Regions from separate parts of the Acetobacterium sp. K1/6 genome, predicted to be linked through region 1. Evidence: riboswitches for the same ligand, from Rfam matches in the RefSeq annotation. Region 1 holds a riboswitch; the other holds the start of a gene.
What was found. Region 1 has a riboswitch for thiamine pyrophosphate ahead of cytX (putative hydroxymethylpyrimidine transporter CytX). Riboswitches for the same ligand answer to the same signal wherever they lie in the genome.

Region 1 (10,040 bases):
CCTTAATATTTTAAAACAGCAGGGCTATCAAAAACTGATCGAGACTTTTGGTTCCGCCCCGGATATGTATCAGGCCCTTTTCCTGGGCACCAGAAACGGGAGCATCGGCGAAACATCGACGGTATTGCTGCTACTGGGCGGGTGTTTTTTAATCTATAAAAAATACATTAACTGGCAGTTGCCGGTGGTGATGGTTGGCACGGTGGGGATCCTGACCTGGGTCTTTGGTCCGGCGGGACTCTTTACCGGCGATCCGCTTTTTCATATGATGGCCGGGGGACTGATCATCGGCGCCTTTTTTATGGCCACCGATATGGTGACCATTCCGATTACTATTAAGGGTCAGGTGATTTTTGCCTTAGGGGCGGGGATTCTTACCGTTCTGATTCGTTTAAAGGGCGGCTATCCGGAAGGGGTTTGCTATTCGATTTTATTGATGAACAGCATCACACCACTGATTGACCGATTTGTTCAGCCAGTCCGATTTGGTCTGAGGGGGGAAGTAAAATGACAGAACAACACGGAACTAAGCACTATTCCATTTTTCAGATCGCCATCAATCTGGCCATTGCCTGTTTTATTTCGGGTGCGATTATAGCCGTGACTTATTATTTCACCGCCCCGATCACCCGGCAAAATACCGAAAATACCAAAACTGAAATGATGCAGGAGCTGGTCGCTGAATCGGATCAGTTTGTCCCGGTGCCGGGAAAAACCGACTGGTTTATTGCCAACAAAAACGGCGCGGCGATCGCCTATGTCATCCCGGAAGACACCAAGGGTTATGGCGGCACCATCAAAATGCTGGTGGCGATATCGCCGGAAGGCAAGGAGATTGACTATCAGATCTTGTCGGCCAACGAAACCCCAGGACTGGGCGACAGCGTGGCTAAAGATGAATTCAAAAAACAATTCCAGGGTAAAACGGCGGCGGCCATGGTCGTGACCAAAGATCCGGCCAATACGGAGAATATCCAGGCCATTACTGGGGCCACCATTTCGTCGCGAGCCGTTACGGCCGGGGTGAAGGCCGCTGAAACAGCGGTTATGGAATATTTGGAGGCACAGAACTAAGATGAAAAATTTATGGGATATCTTTAAAAAAGGCGTGATTGTGGAAAACCCTATTTTTGTACTGGCACTCAGTCTGTGTCCGGCGCTGGCAGTCACCGCCTCGGCGATTACCGCCTTAACGATGGGGCTTTCAGTGATGTTTGTGATTACCGCCAATAATGTGGTGGTCTCACTGACCCGGAAACTGGTCAACCCCAAAGTCCGGGTACCAGTTTATATTACCTCGATTGCCACCATCGTCACCCTGGTGCAGCTGTTGCTCCAGGCTTTTGCGCCGGAGCTTTACAAGGCCCTGGGCATTTATCTGGCGTTAATTGTCGTGTTCGCCATTATACTGGCCCGGGCTGAGGTGTTTGCATCAAAGAACTCGGTAATCCCCTCATTTTTTGATGGTCTGGGAATGGGCACCGGCTTTACCCTGGCGTTGTTGCTGATTGGCTGTATTCGGGAACTGCTGGGGGCCGGGTCGATTTTTGGGGTCCCGGTCATTGGTGACTGGTATGATCCGGCGTTAATTATGATCCTACCAGCCGGTGGTTTTATCTTAATCGGCTATCTGGTTGGCGGCTTTAAAATGCTGACCGAATATATGGAAAAAGCAGAAGCAAAAAAGGGTGATGCATAATGGAATATTTTACTTTATTTATCAGTGCGGTGATTGTTAACAATTTCGTCTTAACAAAATTTCTGGGATTATGTATTTTTTTTGGGGTGTCAAAAAACCTCAATGCGTCAATTGGCATGGGGATGGCGGTTACTTCGGTGATGACCTTGAGTTCAATGCTGGCCTGGGTGGTTTACAATTTTGTACTGGTCCCGTTGAATCTGACCTTTATGACAACGGCGGTATTTGTCTTGCTGATTGCCAGCTTTGTTCAGTTGCTGGAAATGATTATCAAAAAACAGGCCCCGGCCCTTTATAACATGTGGGGCATTTATCTGCTGCTGATTGCCACCAACTGTGTTGTTCTGGCAGTGCCGCTGCTAAATGCGGAATCCAGCTTTTCGTTCTTAAAAAGTGTGGTTTATGCGGTGGGTTCCGGTCTGGGTTTTGCCCTGGCGATTGTTTTAATGGCCAGCCTGAGAGAAAAACTGCGCCTGGCCGATGTCCCTAAACCGCTGGAAGGACTGGGCATCGCCTTTATCCTGGCAGGGATGCTGGCCCTGGCCTTCACTGGTTTTTCAGGCATGATAACATTGTAGAGGAGTGACAGAGATGGAAACAGCAATAATGGTTGTCATTGTGATGACCGCGATCGGGTTGGTATTTGGTCTGATTCTGGCATTTGCCGACAAAAAATTCTCAATTGAAGTGAATCCGCTGATTCACATTGTCGATGATATTCTGCCCAAGGGGCAGTGTGGCAGCTGTGGTTATGCCGGCTGTCTGGCCTATGCCGAGGCGGTGGTCTTAAACCCGGAGGTGGCCCCAAATTTATGTATCCCCGGGAAAAAACCGGTGGCCGATCTGGTGGCCGAATTAACTGGCAAATCAGCGCCGGAAATTGAACCGCGGATTGCCCAGGTGCGCTGTAAAAATACCATTACCCATGCGATTAAGAAATATAATTATGCCGGCGTGGAAGATTGTATTGCTGCCAGCCTGATTCAGGGCGGGCCCAAGGGCTGTGAATACGGCTGTGTTGGTTTTGGTACCTGTGTCCATAGCTGTCCCTTTGGGGCGATGGTCATGGGCGAGGATCATCTGCCGTTGGTGGATGAAAAGAAGTGTACCGGCTGTGGCAAGTGCGCCACCGTTTGCCCCAAGGCGATTATTCATATGACCCCCATTGGGGCCCCGGTGGCGGTGCTCTGTAATTCCCGGGACAAGGGCGTCGTTGCCCGTAAACTGTGTTCGGTGGATTGTCTGGGCTGCGGATTGTGCGGTAAGAGCTGTTTGTTTGAGGCGATCACAGTTGAAAATAATCTGGCGGTGGTTGATCCGAAAATATGCATGGAAAAATGCGCCAAGCCAACCTGTCTGGAAAAGTGTCCGACTGGAGCGATCTATGATTTGAGAACGGTGTGAAATTTTAATCGTTAAACTAACGCAAGCATAAAAAAAACAGCCGGTCCGGATGACCGCGCTGTTTTTTTATATTAGGAATGAAAAGAAAAAGAGGAGATGTTTATCTCTTGTCTTTATCTTAGGCCCTGAACCTTTAGCGAAACTTTGAAAGAGGTTAAGTTTAAGTTAAATTAAGATTGCACCGGGGCCAATTCAATAAGGCATTTCAGTCCATAACACCGTTGACAAAAATCAGACGGTATGATAATCTTTATCACAATTAAAGAGTTGGGGAGCTTATGCATATAGGCTGAGAGGAAGTAAATCGCTGCTTCGACCCATGCACCTGATACGGATAATGCCGGCGTAGGAAACCCATGTCAATCTACTGTGCATTCGTGCACAGTTTTTTTGTATAAAAAATTGGCATAATGCAGAAATATGCAGTATACGGATTTATTCCTCAAACGTTTTAATGTAATCGGTGCAGTCTTAAAACGAAAGGAATATACTATGCAAAATGAAAACAAACTGTCAAACCGGAGTCTGAGTCTGTTATGGTTTGGAGCGGCTATTTCCATTGCCGAAGTCATGACAGGAACACTGATTGCACCATTGGGTCTGAAGGATGGGATGATGGCCATTATCATTGGCCACATCATTGGAACCCTGATTCTTTTTCTAGCCGGGGTCATTGGGTCACAAAGTAAACTGGCGTCGATTGAGTCGTCCCGTATTTCCTTTGGGAAATACGGATCTTACTTTTTTTCGGTCATGAATATCCTCCAGCTGATTGGGTGGACGGCAGTGATGGTGATTACCGCGGCAAAAGCCATCGACGGGGTTACCCTCAATGTCTTTAACTACCAAAACACAATGCTCTGGTGCCTTATCATTGGCGTTGTCATCACTGGGTGGGTCCTGGCCGGATTTAAAAATATCGAAAAACTCAATTTTGTCGCAGTGGGGCTGCTTTTCGTTGGTTCCATTATCTTGAGTTTTCAGATTTTCGGTGGGGCGGCCAGCAGCTCGACAGTTGAAGGAACGATGACATTTGGGGGCGCGGTCGAGCTTAGTGCGATCATGCCGATATCATGGTTGCCGCTGATTGCTGATTATACCCGGTTTTCAGAGCGGAAAAAGTCAGGTGTCATGGTTAGTTCGGTTAGCTACTTTATCGGCAGCTGCTGGATGTATATCATCGGTTTGGGTGCCGCCCTTTATGTGGGTACCACAGATATTTTTGTCTTATTGACGGCCATGGGGCTTGGGGTAGTGGCTCTGATTATCATTCTTTTTTCCACCGTCACAACGGCCTTTCTGGATGTTTATTCGGCCGGAATCAGCTTTATCAACATAACCTCAAAGGTCAAAGAAAAAACCGTGGTTCTGGCAACCTGTGCGATCGGCGTTATCCTAGCGATGATCACCCCGATTGAGCAATATCAGGATTTTTTATATTTGATTGGGTCGGTGTTTGTGCCGCTGTTTGCGATTCTATTGACGGAATATTTTATCTTTAAGCAGGTCAGTCCCGATGAAAATAAGTTAATTGATCTAAAAAATGCCATAATCTGGATCGCCGGCGTATTGATTTATCGATACCTGATGGGATTTGACTTTCCCATTGGAGTCACCCTGCCGGCAATGGTTCTGATTGCCATCTTGTGCATATTAGTAGAAAAAGGGAGAGTATTATGTTCGAAAAAATCTTAACAACTATCAGTAACCAGCCGCCGCTGGTCCATTCCATCACCAACTATGTAACCGTGAACGACTGCGCCAACATCGTGCTGGCCTGTGGTGGGGCACCGATTATGGCTGACGATATCAATGAGGTGGAAGAAATTATTGCCATCTGCAACGCCCTGGTGATTAATATCGGCACCCTTAACGAGCGGACGGTGGCAGCGATGATTAAGGCCGGGAAAAAAGCCAACAGTCTCGGCCGGCCGGTGATTCTCGATCCGGTCGGCGCTGGTGCCTCGACGCTACGGACGAACACGGTCTTTAAGCTGTTAAAGGAAGTTCAGTTCAGCGTGATCCGCGGCAATGTCTCGGAAATTAAAACCATCGATCAGGGCAGCGGTACCACCAAAGGGGTCGATGCTGATATCAGCGATGCAGTGAACGAAGAAAATCTCGATCAGATGGTTGTCTTTGCCAAAGCCCTCAGCGCCAAAACCGGGGCTGTCATTGCCATCACCGGCGCCATCGACATTGTCGCCGATCGCCACAAAGCCCTGGTGATTCGTAACGGTCATCCAATGATGTCCCGGATTACCGGCACCGGCTGCATGCTGACCACGGTCATTGGTAGTTATTGCGGGGCCAATCCCGATGAATTGCTGCTGGCGACCGCTGCCGCAGTTAGTTGTCTGGGTTTGTGCGGGGAGCTGGCCTTTGCCAAGGTTCAGGCTCATGAGGCCGGCACAGCATCTTTTCGCACCTATCTCATCGATGCCATGAGTCGGATGAATAGCCAAACATTGGAAGGAGGGATGAAGGTTGAAACTCGATAAAAATACGATGCTGCTCTATGCGGTGACTGATCGAACCTGGCTGGGCGACCGGAGCCTGGCCGATCAGGTTGAAGACACCTTAAAAGGGGGCGCGACCTTTATCCAGCTGCGGGAAAAGGAGTTTGATTTTGATGACTTTGTCAAGGAAGCCCAGGCGATCAAAAAATTAACCGATGCCTACAAAATCCCCTTTGTCATTAATGATGACGTCGAAGTGGCCCTGGCGGTGGACGCCGATGGGGTTCATGTCGGTCAGGACGATATCGATGCGGGGGAATTGCGAAAGCGGATTGGCGATAAAATTATCGGCGTTTCGGCGGATACGGTGGAACTGGCCTTAAAAGCTGAAGCCGATGGCGCCGACTATATCGGGGTGGGGGCCATCTATTCCACCGCCACCAAAATGGATGCCGAGGTAGTGGCGTTTGAAACGATTGCGGCCATCTGTCAGGCGGTATCAATTCCGGTGGTGGCCATCGGCGGGCTTAATGAAACCAATATTCACACCTTAACAGGAACCGGGGTGGATGGGGTGGCCCTGGTATCGGCCATCTTTGCGAAAGCGGATATCATCAGTGCGACCCAGGAACTGAGATCTTTATCCGAGGCGATGACACGATCATGAACCAGGCAATTACGAATGTGGAAGGGATGATCTTTGATCTGGACGGGACCTTGATTGATTCGATGCCGGCCTGGGAAAATATCGGCAGTGATTTTTTAAAAAAACACGGGATTGCTCCTCCGGATGATTTAAATGAGACCATTAAAACCATGAGTTTTGCCGAATCGGCCCGCTATTTTATTGAGTTTTACGGGGTCGCCATGACCGAAGAGCAGGTCGGCGATGAAATCAACGGCATGATTCGGGAAAACTACGCCAGACATATTGCCCTAAAACCCTTTGTCAAGGAAGCCCTGGATCAATATTTGAAGCAGGGCATAAAAATGGGGATCTTAACCGCTACCCACAAGACCCTGACCGAATTGGTACTGCGCCGTTTTGGCCTGCAGAACCATTTTGAATTCATTCTTACTTCCGGGATGACCGGTCTGCCTAAAAGTCAGCCGGAGATTTATCATCAGGCGGTGGCACAGCTGCAATTGCCGGCCCAGCGGATTACCATTTTTGAAGATTCCCTGTATTGCATCAAGGCGGCTAGAGAAACGGGCTGTCATATTATCGGTGTTTTTGATGAAGCTTCAAAAGAAGATTGGGAAGCGATCAAAAGAAGTTCGGATTCCGTCATTATGAGTTTTAAGGAGTTGCTACGATGAAAAAGGTCTTATCAATCGCCGGGTCGGATTGCAGCGGCGGAGCCGGTATCCAGGCCGATATAAAAACGATTATGGCCCATGGCAGTTATGCAATGACGGTGATCACTGTGTTAACGGCGCAAAATACCACTGGAGTTTACGGAATTTCTGAAGTTATGCCTGACTTTGTGAAAAATCAGCTGGATTGCGTCTTTACCGATATTTTTCCCGACGCCGTTAAAATCGGCATGGTTTACAACGCTGCGATTATTGCAAGTATTGCCAATCAACTAAAACAGCACCAGGCCAGCAACATTGTCCTGGATCCAGTGATGGTAGCCACCAGCGGCGGCCGACTGTTGAGTGATGATAGCATCGAAAGTTTAAAAACAGAGTTGATGCCCCTGGCCGACCTGATTACCCCCAATATTCCCGAGGCCGAATGTCTGTGTGGATTTGGCATTCATTCCCGGTTGGATATGGTCAGAGCCGCTAAAAAAATCGCGGCAACCTATGCTGGCAGTATTCTGATCAAGGGCGGCCATCTGTTTGAAAGTGCCGATGATTTTCTGCTGATTCAAAATCACACAGGCAGCGAAGAAGTCTGGTTTCCCGGTGTGAAAATTGATAATCCCAACACCCATGGCACCGGCTGTACCCTGTCCGCGGCGATTGCCTGCAATCTGGCCGCCGGTGCTGAAATGAAAGCGGCGGTGAAAAAGGCCAAGGATTACGTGTCCGGAGCATTGGCCGCCAATTTGGATCTGGGCCATGGCAGCGGGCCCCTGGATCATGGTTTTCAGGTGACCCGGAGATAAGCAAAACCGAAAGTAAGAAAAGGCGAGGTGCAAGCCAAGTCGTCAGTCAGATCAGAAAAGCCAATTGATTCCCAACCAGGTGTTTTAACCATTGGGTAATCAATTGGCTTTTAAGATGGTGGCCATTCTTGCTGCAGCACTTTCTCGACAAAGAGGCGGGCCAGATTTTCATCAAATTGAAGGCCGGCGCATTTTTTGATTTCTTTAATCGCTTCGGCTTCGGTCAGAGCCCGACAATAGGGGCGCTCGGTGGTCATCGTACAATAGGCATCGGCAATGGCAATAATCCGACCCTGCAGGGATATTTCATCAGCTTTGAGCCCTTTAGGATAGCCTTGCCCGTCCCAGCGCTCATGGTGTTCAAGGACAAATTTGGCAATTTCAGCCAGTTCATTGACGGAGCGGAGAATATGGTAGCCGATTTCGGGATGACGTTTGATCTCTGCCCATTCGCTTTCGCTGAGTTTTTCAGACTTGGTTAAAATCGCTTCATCAATGGCAATTTCGCCAATATCATGGCGCAAACCGGCCAGACCAAGCTGGTTGATGGCTTCAGTGTCAAAGTCGAGAGTCCGGGCCAGGGCCTGACAGTATTCACTGACCGCTTGGGAATGAATGACCTCCTGGTGGTTACGTTCGTAAATGGAATTGACAATCAAGTCAATGGTGGCCCGTTTGATGCTGGGGCTGATGATCAATTTATGCTGATACATGGCATCTTCGGCTCGTTTAAAAACATCGTTCAGATCGTCATGAGGATCTTCTTTGAGGGCAAAACCCATCGAAACCGATAAAATAGTGTGGTCAATTTGAACCTGGGAAACGGCAACATTGAGTCGCTTTACAATACTCTCGACACTTTGCTGATCCGTGTGCGAGAACAAAACCACAAACTCATCGCCACCAACCCGGGAAGCGATTTCATCATGACGGCACTCTTTTTTCAAAATTTCAGCAAACTCCTTTAAGACTTTGTCGCCCATTTGGTGGCCGTAGGCATCATTGATCAGCTTAAGTCCATTAACATCAGCCATAATCAAAGCAATCGGCAGGTTTCGCGGGGCATCGAGACGAAGTAGTTCTTCTTCGTAGAAACGGCGGTTGTAAAGCCCCGTTAATTGATCGTGGTAGCTTAGGTAAAGAACCGCTTCTTCGGCCTGTTTTCTTTTGTCAATGTTACGGCTGACGCCAACCAGTTCAATATCACCGCTGACATGATAGCGGTATTTGGTGGAAACCTCAACCCAGATAAGCCGTCCATCTTGGCAGGGTTGCTGTATTTCAATCAGATAGGTATTAGGGGCATCAGGGTTGGCGATAAAGGCGTTGACATTTTTTTTCAGCTCCGCCCGGACCCGTTGAAGTGATTCGCCTGTCATCGAGACCTCCAGATTTTCGGCGATAGCTTCCTCGGGGGTAAGGCCTCTCAACTGAAAAATAGCGGGACTCATGTAGGTGAATTTATTCTGGCTAAGATTAAAAAGCCAAATCACATCAGAGGCGAATTCAGTCAGAAAGCGGTACTTTTCTTCACTTTTGATCAGGGCGGCCTCGGCGTTTTTCCGGTCGGTAATGTCATTGATAATACTGATGATATGGGGCGTATTATTCATTTGGATGATTTTGGCAGACATGGCACAAATTCGGATTTCCTTATCTTTATTTCTGAAATTCAATTCAAAATCATCAATCGACTGGTTGGCAGTGATCTCCTCGAGAAGTTTTTCCCGATCGGCGGGGTTTTCATAAAGATTAAGGTCCAATACGCTCTTATTCTGAACGTCTTCCTGGCTGAAGCCGGTAAAATTCAGAAAGCCGAGGTTGAAATTCACGATTTTGCCGTCCGGTAAGGTTGTGATCAGGCTGGCATCGGGACTGAGATTAAAGATTTGTTCAAATTGTTCTTTGGCTGAGCGGATCTCCGAACTGACCCGTTCATTGACCATTATAATAAAGGTAAAGGTGACAATAATATTGGCGATAAAGGCTCCGGTAAAAGAAATAATCTGAAAAAGTGATGGCGACAGGGCATTGTCGAGCGGTGGCGAAAATAATCCGTGGACAGCTCTCACAACAGCAAAAACTCCGGTTGTGGCGAATAATAAGAAAAGCAACTGGATTTGTCGTGGTATCAGGGCGTTTTTATGGTTATTCAGGGTTTGGGCACTCAACAGAGAAATCAGACCAATCGACAGATTAATCGCGAAAATTCGTGCCGAAATCGAGTCGAAAATAAACTGAAAATAGATCAGAGCGAAGAGGCAAAATCCGAAAATAATCGGCGGAAACCATCTGTTTTCGGGCAGCTCTAAAAAACGAACCAGGCCCATATACTGAAAAATCAGCGCCAGTAGCAAGAGT
Region 2 (10,040 bases), on a different contig from region 1:
TTTGGGAAATGACCGGCCGTAGTCTTTTTCAATATAACCCACGCCCCCATTGAAATCTAGCAACTCACCATCAAGCTCAATAACGCCCTTGATCTCATGATATAAATGAAGGATCGCATGGTAGCATTCCATAAAGGGGATTACCCCAAAAGGCCCCATAATCCCGGGATGCTTTGGTCCTCTGGGAAAAGGATGGATTTCATCAAAGGTCAGCCGCCCTTTGATACTCCCCTCCTTGGTGTCAACATTTAAAGACAGACCCTGAGCATTGAAAGCATTGTTTTCAATTTCTACGTCAAATTCATCTGTTCTAGCCTTGAACTCGAAATAAGGAAAAGGATGATACCAGGTTTTTCCATTTGCGGCATTGATCACTTGAATAAACGCCTGCTTATTTCCCTGAGGATCGATCGCCATTCCCGGAATAATGGCAATGGCATGTTTCCGATCCGCGCTAATGCATTTGTAATACCACCCTTCAAAATAGCGTCGTTTCTTGTTTTTACCCTGAAAAACTGCCTGCTTGATCATCGCAACTTTCCTTTCCTATCCCCCAAAATAATATTGTTTATGCAACCCATTTTCACTGGAAGTCGATAAAAATAAAAACCAATACGGCGGCCAGCAAGGAGCTGGCAAAGTTGACAAAATCATTATTTACAAAGCTTAACCCGCTATGCAACTGGTTGGGTTTATTGTTATAGCTTGATTTTTCAGTTAGTTCTCCGGTTTCTCTGCTGATGTATTTGGCCTGGATCGCAGCACCCATTAAGCTGTCCAGAATTGACCCCAACAGGCCTCCCAAAGTAATAATACCCATTTGCATCCACAGGAGTTCACCGCTGTTTCCAGCCATCAATTGAAAAAGACCATAGGTCAAAGCCACCACTGCCGAGCCGCCCAAGGAAGCCAGAAGGCCCAAAGGGCTGACCCCACCGGACAATCCCTGATTAACAGGTTTTAGGGTAATTAGCGAAACTGGTGCCCTGCGGCTGAGAATGCCGATTTCCGAAGCCCAGGTATCGGCATTACAGGCTGCAAATGAAGCCGCCACTGCCACCAGATAGGCGGGGTTCTGAGATATGGCAAAGGGCACCGCCATAATCAGTGCCGCTCCTCCATTGGCAACCACCTGAACAATATCCCGGGGACCAGACTTGGCATGGATTCTGGCCGCAATCGGATCTTTTAAACCGGCTTTGAAATGCGACAAAAAGGTGGAACTTAAAAAAAAGACCATCAATAGTATAAAGAATAGGGGTCCCCCTGCTAAATACAAGGCTACTGCCAAGAGAAAGGCTCCCAAAGCCGCCGAAGGCCTTAATGATTTTCGCCAGTATGCAAAAAAAGCGCCTGCCAAAGAAAAGAAAATGTATATCACATGCTCCAGGATCGATCCTGTTTGAGCCACTAAACTATAGTCGGTTAAATTTTCCATTTTGACCTCCTTTCAAGTATGTCTTTTTCATACCCCAAATACTTCAAAAAACACCCCGGTTACCCGGGGTATTAAAAATGGCAGCTTCATAGATTTTACTTCTACTGATGATCTTTTGACAACTTCAACACATTATTTTTGCTTTATTACATTTTTCCCAACACTTCTTCCACATCCGGTAGGGTACGAATTTCGTATTTTTTAACCCAAATCACCATTCCCGTTTCATTAATCAGAATATTCGCTCTTTTTGACGCCCCATGCTCTTCGTTGAAGATCCCATAATCTCTGGCTACCTCACCTAAAGGGACAAAGTCTGACAAAATTCTGATGTGTTTTAAGGATAACGCCCGGGCCCACACTGATTTACTGGGCTGGGGATCAACACTAAGACCCAACACGATGGTGTTTTTTTCCTCGAATCGGTTCGCATTGCGATCAAGCGAGCGCATTTGATCGGTGCACACCGATGTAAAAGCCAGCGGATGCCAGGACAGAAGCACCTTTTTTCCTTTTAACTGACTTAGCGTGACCACCTCACCATTTTGATCCTGCAATGCAAAATCCGGAGCCATTGCCCCTAATTGAATTATCTCTGCCATAACTTCTTCCTCCTTATATTTTTATCTTGTTTTTAATTTTTCTAATCCTCCGTTATTATTGAAATCTCAAGTTCCACTGGCAATCCTTCTTCCTCAATCATTTTAAGAAAGACCTTCGCAATTTCTGGATCAAATTGGGTTCCCGAACAGGTTTTCAATTCACCGATAGCATAAGCTAAATCATTGGCTTTTTTATAGCTGCGACTATGAGTCATCACATCAAAGGAATCTACCACGGTGATGATTCGGCCCAGATAAGGAATATCCTGGGCGCTCAAGCCATTGGGATAGCCAGTTCCATCGTATTTTTCATGGTGCGCCAGAATATAATCGGCAATATGTTCAAGCGCTGGAGTCGACTTCGCAATCCGATAGCCAATCTCCGGATGGGTTTTTATAATCTCCCATTCGTCATGACTAAGCTTGGCCGGTTTGTCAAGAATATACTCTGGTATCCCGATTTTGCCGATGTCATGCAGTAACGATAACAGCTCCAAATCATCCAGCTGATCTTTGCGTAAATCCAAACGGCTTCCCAGGGCTTTACTCAATAGGCCGATCCGCATGGTGTGGGCTTCCGTCTCAGTACTTTTTTCGTGAAGCGTTCTAGCTAACGTTCGAATGGTGGCATTTCTGGAACTGCTGCTTTCCATCAGCTTATTGCGGTACATTCGGTTCTCCGCCAGGTTTAGTACATCTTCCGGTCTTTTTAGGTCTTCACTCTTTTCAGCATAGCCCATAGCCACACTGATCTTTAAATGAAAACCCGGGATTTTTTCAATTTCATTGGTAATCTCTTGAATGATTTGGCAGACTTCCTCCTGAGTAATGTCTTTGAGTAAGATAACAAATTCATCTCCAGGCCATCTTGAAATTATATCGGTCGGCCTACAAATTCGTCTGAGCACATTGCTTACGGTAATCAGTACCTGATCACCTTCCTGATGGCCAAAGGCATCATTTGTCAGTTTAAGGCCGTTGATATCACACATGATAATAAAATAGTGGCTCTCATTCTGACGACTGATGGATTCAAACTGCATTTTCATATAATCGCGATTTTTAAGCCGGGTCAAGGGATCAGAATAACTTAAAAACAAAACTTCTTCCTCTTTTGTTTTTCTTTTGGTAATATTGGATTTGATACGCTGATTGGCCTGATTTATTTGCTTAAGCATCTGATTGATTGAAACCGCCAGCATTTTTAGTTCATCCTTTCCATCCATTTCGATGGATAAGGTCGTATCTCGTTTTAACCCCACTTCTTTGGTAAAGGCGATGAGTTTTTCAATTCTTTTTAAAAAATACCGATCGACAATAAAATAATCAATGCTGAGGATGACTATCAGAATAAGAATGAAACTGGCCATAAACAGATTAAACTGATCTTTTACAAAGCTATAGTTTTCTTCAATCCGGGAAATTGTCATTAAGATGGTTTCCTCATCGTAGCTATCCCGCTGAAGACGACTGGCTGTGAGATAAGGTTTTCCAGCAAATTCTCTTTTGACAATCTGGTTTTCCAAAACGACGGCAGCCGACCCGGCTTCTCTGAATTCCACATTGACGCCGGTTAGTACTTCAATGTAAGCGGTCATTTCCTTATCAACATTTTTGAACATCACCATACTACCATTACTTGTTGCTGTACGACTGGAATTATTAACCCGCCCGGAGGCAATCAGATATGGCTGCCCATTCAGAATAATCAGATCTGTTTTAGCGTCCTCACCATCAGTGATCGATCCGCTATAAAAGTTGTTTTGTCTGATTTTTTCGATCAAGGCAACCGTTTCTTCATTTTTCAGGTCAAAATCCGAATAAGCGATCACCTCATTGTTTTGATTTGCGAAGAGCATCATATTTAAGCTCAAGTTTTCCAGGGACGCCGGATTAAGATTCACGGTTACGTAGCTTGGATTCCGGTCGTTTATAAAACGATAGGTATCGTCCCAATAGGCCCAATCTTTCAAAATACTATTGAGGTCTTCTTTTTCATTTTCGATGATGGTTTCAACCATTTCAAAATCTTTGCTGATCTGTATTCTCTGGGCTTCCTCAACATAGCCATAGAAAACCCCGTAAAAAATCCCATAGGTAAGGCCCAAGAGCACGGCGGCACTGCACAAGGCGATCATAATTGCTTTATGTTTTAATTTCATATGACACCATCTCTGTCTTTTTAAACTGACTCCGCTCAATTTAATTTATTTAATCGTTTTCTATATACCGTTGTTTACTATTATTCCGTAAGCATCATTCTAATTATAGCGCATATTTTCTCTCATCCTTTGATTGCTTCAATCCACCAGGGCTACTCTAATTAAAGTAATTCTATTTGATCCTATCATAACAATAATAACCTTAAAATGACAGTTTTTATTTACTAATTTAACCCTATTTTTTTCATGTTCTATCTTATTTTGCCCTCCTAACTAAACCAGCTCTTAGCTCTTGACATTTTTACTTTACATGATATAATGTTGGCAATTAAATACTGATTTGCGGGGGGACTTATAAAGTTGAGAAGGTTAAAACCTGACCCTTTGAACCTGTTAGTTAATACTGACGTAGGGAAGCAAGGCGTTTTGGCTAATTTTCAAATACGTGTTTTCAGTGCTTTCCTATTCGGGAAGGCACTTTTTTTGTGCCTAAAAATCTCTGATTTGAAAGGAATGTATTGTGAAAAACTACAAAACTCAAATGGAAGCGGCAAAAAAGGGGATTATCACCCCGGAAATGAAAACAGTGGCACAAAAGGAAAATATGGATGCTGCCAAACTTATGGCTCTGGTCGGCTGCGGCCAGGTTGCTATACCAGCCAATATCAGACATCATTCCCTTTCGCCGGAAGGTGTTGGCACCGGTCTGAAAACTAAAACCAATGTGAATCTCGGCGTATCGGGAGATTGTCTAAACTATGAGGCGGAACTGGAGAAGGTAAACCTCTCTCTAAAATTTGGGGTCGAATCGATTATGGACTTAAGTAACTACGGGAAAACCAACACTTTTAGAAAACAACTCATTAAAATGTCCCCTGCAATGATTGGTACGGTTCCGATGTATGATGCCATCGGTTATCTTGACAAAGATCTACTTGCAATTACCGCCCAGGATTTTATGCGGGTTGTCCGAGCCCACGCCGAAGAAGGGGTTGACTTTATGACGATTCATGCCGGCATTAATAAACGGGCGGTAGAAGCCTTTAAGCGGGATGGACGGCGAACAAATATTGTCTCCCGGGGCGGCTCACTGCTCTTTGCCTGGATGGAAATGACGGGTAATGAAAATCCCTTTTACGAATATTATGATGATTTTCTTAAGATCCTCCGGGAGTTTGATGTCACCATCAGTTTAGGTGACGCCCTGCGCCCTGGTTGCATTGATGACAGCTCCGATGCTTCTCAGCTCAGTGAACTCATCGAACTGGGTCACCTAACCAAACGGGCTTGGGCTAAGGATGTCCAGGTAATGGTTGAAGGACCTGGTCATATGGGGATTAATGAAATTTCCGCCAACATTGTTTTTCAGAAAAAATTGTGTCATAATGCGCCCTTCTATGTTCTTGGCCCCTTAGTAACTGATGTTGCCCCAGGCTATGACCATATTACCGCTGCCATTGGCGGAGCTATTGCCGCTGCCAATGGGGCCGATTTTCTTTGCTATGTAACCCCAGCCGAGCATTTGCGCCTCCCGGATGCTAATGATGTCAAGGAAGGGATTATTGCAACAAAGATTGCCGCCCATGCTGCCGATATTGCCAAAGGTATACCCAACGCGCGAGACTGGGATAACAAGATGTCTGACGCCCGGCGAAAGATCGATTGGGATGCCATGTTCGAACTGGCTATTGATGGCGAAAAAGCCAAAGACTATTACGAAAGCACCCCCACCGAAGAAAAACATAGCTGCTCGATGTGTGGCAAAATGTGCGCGGTGCGCACCACTAATATGATTCTTGAAGGCAAAACCGTGACACTCCATCCTGAGAACTGATCAACTTTATTTAATTTAGCACTTATCTTTTTTTTTGATCTGCCGATATTAATTCTAACGGATTACGTCTTTTTGGGCGTGATCATTTCGTAAAAACATGGAGGTGGATTTATGAAAATCGAAAGTTCAACCGTCACAATGGCAAGTCAAAGCAGTTATAGGGAAGCAACCAAATCTGTCGGATCTTTGAGAGTTTGGGATGCTCAGGGCAATGCCGTAACTTCAACCACAGCCAGCGCTTCTGCAAAGGGGATGGATATCCTTGAGTTGTCAGAACAAGCTAAAAAGTTACCTGCTCAAACCCCTATATCAAATCAAACCCCAGTGTCAACAGTGGCCTCGGGAGATGAAACCGCTTCGCTCTCCAGTAAAGAAGAACAGGAGCTAACGCTACTAGAACAAATGCTTAAGGCATTAACCCGAAAAAAAATGAAATTTGTGATGCCTAAAAAAATTACTTTGGAAAATCCGAAAATGAGTCAGTCCATTCAAAACGCCTATGCCAGTCGAAGTGCACTACTGACCGCTGCCGCCGGGTGGGCTCAGGGTTTAGCCGGTGCTCAACCCCGCAGTGCTTCTCCTAGTGGCGGCTTTGAATACAATCAGAGCGTCACCCACTATGAATCTGAAAGTACTTCATTTCAGGCTCAGGCAATGGTGAAAACTGCCGATGGCCGAGAAATCAATGTCAATCTGCAACTTTCCCTCAGCCGGGAATTTATGTCCTATTCCAATCTCAATATCAAAGCTGGCAATGAGCCGGTTCAGGTTGACCCGCTGGTTATTAATTTCGGTGCCGCCACCACCTCGCTGACGCAGCAGAAATATGCCTTTGATATTGATGCCAACGGCACCCTGGATCAAATTTCCTTTGTTAGTCCCGGCAGCGGTTTCCTGGCCTTGGACCTTAATGGCGATGGTAAAATTAATGACGGCAGTGAGCTGTTCGGCCCGCAAAGCGGCAACGGTTTTGATGATTTGGCAAAATATGATTCCGATGGCAATAACTGGATCGACGAGAACGATCCCATCTATGATAAGCTACAGATCTGGTCCAAAGATTCCTCCGGTAACGATGTGTTAGTGGCACTGGGTCAGAAAGGCGTAGGCGCCATTTATCTGGGCAATGTCAGCACCAGCTTCGCACTCAAAGGGGCCGACAATCAAACCGATGGCCAACTGCAACGCACTGGCATCTATCTTAATGAAAATGGTTCGGCCGGAACGATTCAGCATATTGATCTGAGTATCTAAGAGCTAAAACTTAATTTCATTACGATCCGCCAAATAAAAGGTTTTGTTAATTTTGATTGACAAAACCTCTTTTTATTGTTTAAAATTGAAATAAAACTTAACTGATGAGGGCATTATGAAACAACGAAATAAAGTCGGACTGCTGATCTCACTAATCATACTCATTGGTATCGTTGCTATTGTGTTCTTCAGCTTTGCAACCTACAGCAAGATCATTAAAGATGATGTACTAAATATTTCCAAACTCACCTCCACTAATATCTACTCAGAAATTAACAACGAACTGACCAAACCGATCTTTGTCAGCCTGACCATGGCTAACGACAGTTTTGTCAAGCAGTGGCTCCAGCAGGAAGATTCTTCGCAAAACCATGAAATCATTGACTATTTGTGGGGAATCCGAAGCAAATATAATTACCATTCTGTCTTTTTGATTTCAGCCAAATCGCTACACTATTTTCATTACAATGGCTTATTTAAAACCATTTCTCCCCAGGATGACCACGATCAATGGTATTACGACTTTATCAATCAGGATCAGCTTTATATCCTGGATGTCGATCAGGATCAGGTCGATAACCAACGCTTGACGATCTTTATCAATTGTAAAATACTAGATGAGCAGGGAAACCTTCTGGGCGTGGCCGGGGTCGGAATTGAAATGACTTATGTCCAGGAGCTACTTAAGAATTTTGAACGGGATTATGATCTGGAAGCCTTTCTCGTTGATGAAACGGGCTTGATTCAGGCTCACACCAATCCCAATCTGATTGAAAATCAAAATATCAACGATCTGGAAATTTATGCCACCATCGGCTCTGATCTTTATAATAAAGCCGACACCATCAATGTGTTTAATGATGATAATTTATATAATCAGCAATATATCATCAGTCACTATATTGAAGAACTAAACTGGTATCTGATCATTAGAAAAGACACCTCAGAGCTGGCTCAGTCCTTTAATCAACAATTATACTATGATCTCTTTATTGTCATTTTAGTCCTGGCCTCTGTGCTGATCATTGTCCAGCGAATCATTATAAAAAATGATCATCAAATGAAACAACTGGCTCTGCTGGATAATTTGGGTATCCTCTCCAATCGGAAAGATTTCGATCAGAATTTAAAAACCACACTGGCTCTGACTGATGAAACAAAGGACTTCTGGTCGGTTTTCCTAATTGATTTGGATCACTTTAAAGACGTCAACGATACCCACGGTCATCTACAGGGGGACAAGATCTTAAAACATGTGATGACACTATGCAAAACAGCTCTTAGTGATCATCTCATCACTCGCTGGGGTGGTGACGAGTTTAGCGGTATTATTTACCTTTCTGGGGTTTTAGCCGCTGAAAAACTAGAGACCCTGCGACTTGAAATTGTTAATGACCCATTGCTTGCAAAATTTAATATCACCGTCAGTATCGGGGTAACCCAAGCCATTGATATCGATACCGAAGATACCATCGTCCGGCGAGCTGACAACGCCCTTTATCAGTCCAAGACCAACGGTAAAAATCAGGTTACCCTGCTTTAATCATAAAGTCGAAAAAAGGATGAATTGCCATACAGCAATCCATCCTTTTTATTTATCTATGCATCGATCGATTTATAGATTTGGGTAAATACCTGGTATCTAAAATTTTTAAAGTCTTCTTCTGTCAAAGGCTGAGGAAAACGCATTATTTTAAGCGGAATTTTTTTACTCGCATCACCCCGCATCACCGGCTGATCATAACCGTATTCAGACAGGTGAAACCCCAACCGCTGATAAAACCCAATCCGGCGTAAGTTGATTTCATTTTTTTCATCCTCCACCTCAATCATCACCGGCTTTGAAGTCCGCGACAAATAAGCGGCCATCATTCCCGAACCGATTCCGCCGCTCCGCCTTGTCGGGTCCACCGCGAAATGTTCCACAAAGACAGTTGAACCCATATCCCATTCAGCAATAAAACCTAGGATTTCATCCGCTTCGTTTTTTGAAGTCCAAATGGTGTAATTGGGATCCCTAAGCTGAGCCCTTGCGTTTTCCCGGGTTCTGATCTCTTCCTTAGGAAAAGAACACACCATCAGTTGATATATTTTTTCAAAATCTTTTTCATCTAATTTCAATCGTTCGATTGTCATCACATCACTTTCTTTATTTTATAATTTTTATGCAAACTACTTACCAACTTTTTAAAAAAATAAGCGTGTCCACATAGCTATTATCGTTTAGTCGATAGCCTTCTTTAATGGTCCCAATGATTTTAAAACCCAGTTTCAAATACAGGGTGATAGCGGGATAATTGGTCGCCACCACCGCATTAAACTGGAGACCTTTAAAGCCACTTTCCTTGCTGCGCATGAGGCAGTCTTCCACCAGCAGACGTCCAATGCCTTTGCCCCGATATTCTTTTGCAACCCCAAATGAAGCATTAGCAATATGCCCGCACCGACCAATATTATTAGGATGAAGAATGTAAAGCCCCACAACCGCTTCCCCGCACCGGGCACAAATCGTTTTGGTCTGCTGGGTAAACATCGCTGCTGCCTCTTTTTCACTAAGATGTTTGTCACCGGGAAAACTATTTGCCTCGGCGACGATATAATTCCAAATTTCTGTCGCCTGTTTTACATCTTCTTGATTTAATTGTCTCATTTCGATATCCATCGACACCTCCTAAAACCTATTACTTTGTACCAATTGTTTTTCTCAAACACCAACTATAATTATTCAATATAACATAAGTCCTACTTTT

Region 2: linked by a shared signal. The riboswitch ahead of thiC (phosphomethylpyrimidine synthase ThiC) and the one ahead of cytX (putative hydroxymethylpyrimidine transporter CytX) in region 1 are both predicted to bind thiamine pyrophosphate.

What each region holds. Positions count from the first base shown of each region.
Region 1 covers NZ_JAXQGA010000003.1:138,461-148,500, forward strand. Annotated here, with positions in the region: gene U2P91_RS03725 (RnfABCDGE type electron transport complex subunit D) at 1-511, shown strand, start outside; gene U2P91_RS03730 (FMN-binding protein) at 508-1,074, shown strand; gene U2P91_RS03735 (electron transport complex subunit E) at 1,076-1,699, shown strand; gene U2P91_RS03740 (electron transport complex protein RnfA) at 1,699-2,277, shown strand; gene rnfB (RnfABCDGE type electron transport complex subunit B) at 2,291-3,103, shown strand; TPP riboswitch at 3,362-3,472, shown strand; gene cytX (putative hydroxymethylpyrimidine transporter CytX) at 3,596-4,798, shown strand; gene thiM (hydroxyethylthiazole kinase) at 4,780-5,604, shown strand; gene thiE (thiamine phosphate synthase) at 5,591-6,229, shown strand; gene U2P91_RS03765 (HAD family phosphatase) at 6,226-6,882, shown strand; gene thiD (bifunctional hydroxymethylpyrimidine kinase/phosphomethylpyrimidine kinase) at 6,879-7,679, shown strand; gene U2P91_RS03775 (HD domain-containing phosphohydrolase) at 7,790-10,040, opposite strand, start outside.
Region 2 covers NZ_JAXQGA010000004.1:163,067-173,106, forward strand. Annotated here, with positions in the region: gene U2P91_RS05045 (tocopherol cyclase family protein) at 1-531, opposite strand, end outside; gene U2P91_RS05050 (DUF92 domain-containing protein) at 584-1,438, opposite strand; gene U2P91_RS05055 (redoxin domain-containing protein) at 1,585-2,040, opposite strand; gene U2P91_RS05060 (HD domain-containing phosphohydrolase) at 2,082-4,202, opposite strand; TPP riboswitch at 4,537-4,635, shown strand; gene thiC (phosphomethylpyrimidine synthase ThiC) at 4,744-6,036, shown strand; gene U2P91_RS05070 (hypothetical protein) at 6,148-7,290, shown strand; gene U2P91_RS05075 (sensor domain-containing diguanylate cyclase) at 7,406-8,833, shown strand; gene U2P91_RS05080 (GNAT family N-acetyltransferase) at 8,890-9,426, opposite strand; gene U2P91_RS05085 (GNAT family N-acetyltransferase) at 9,467-9,952, opposite strand.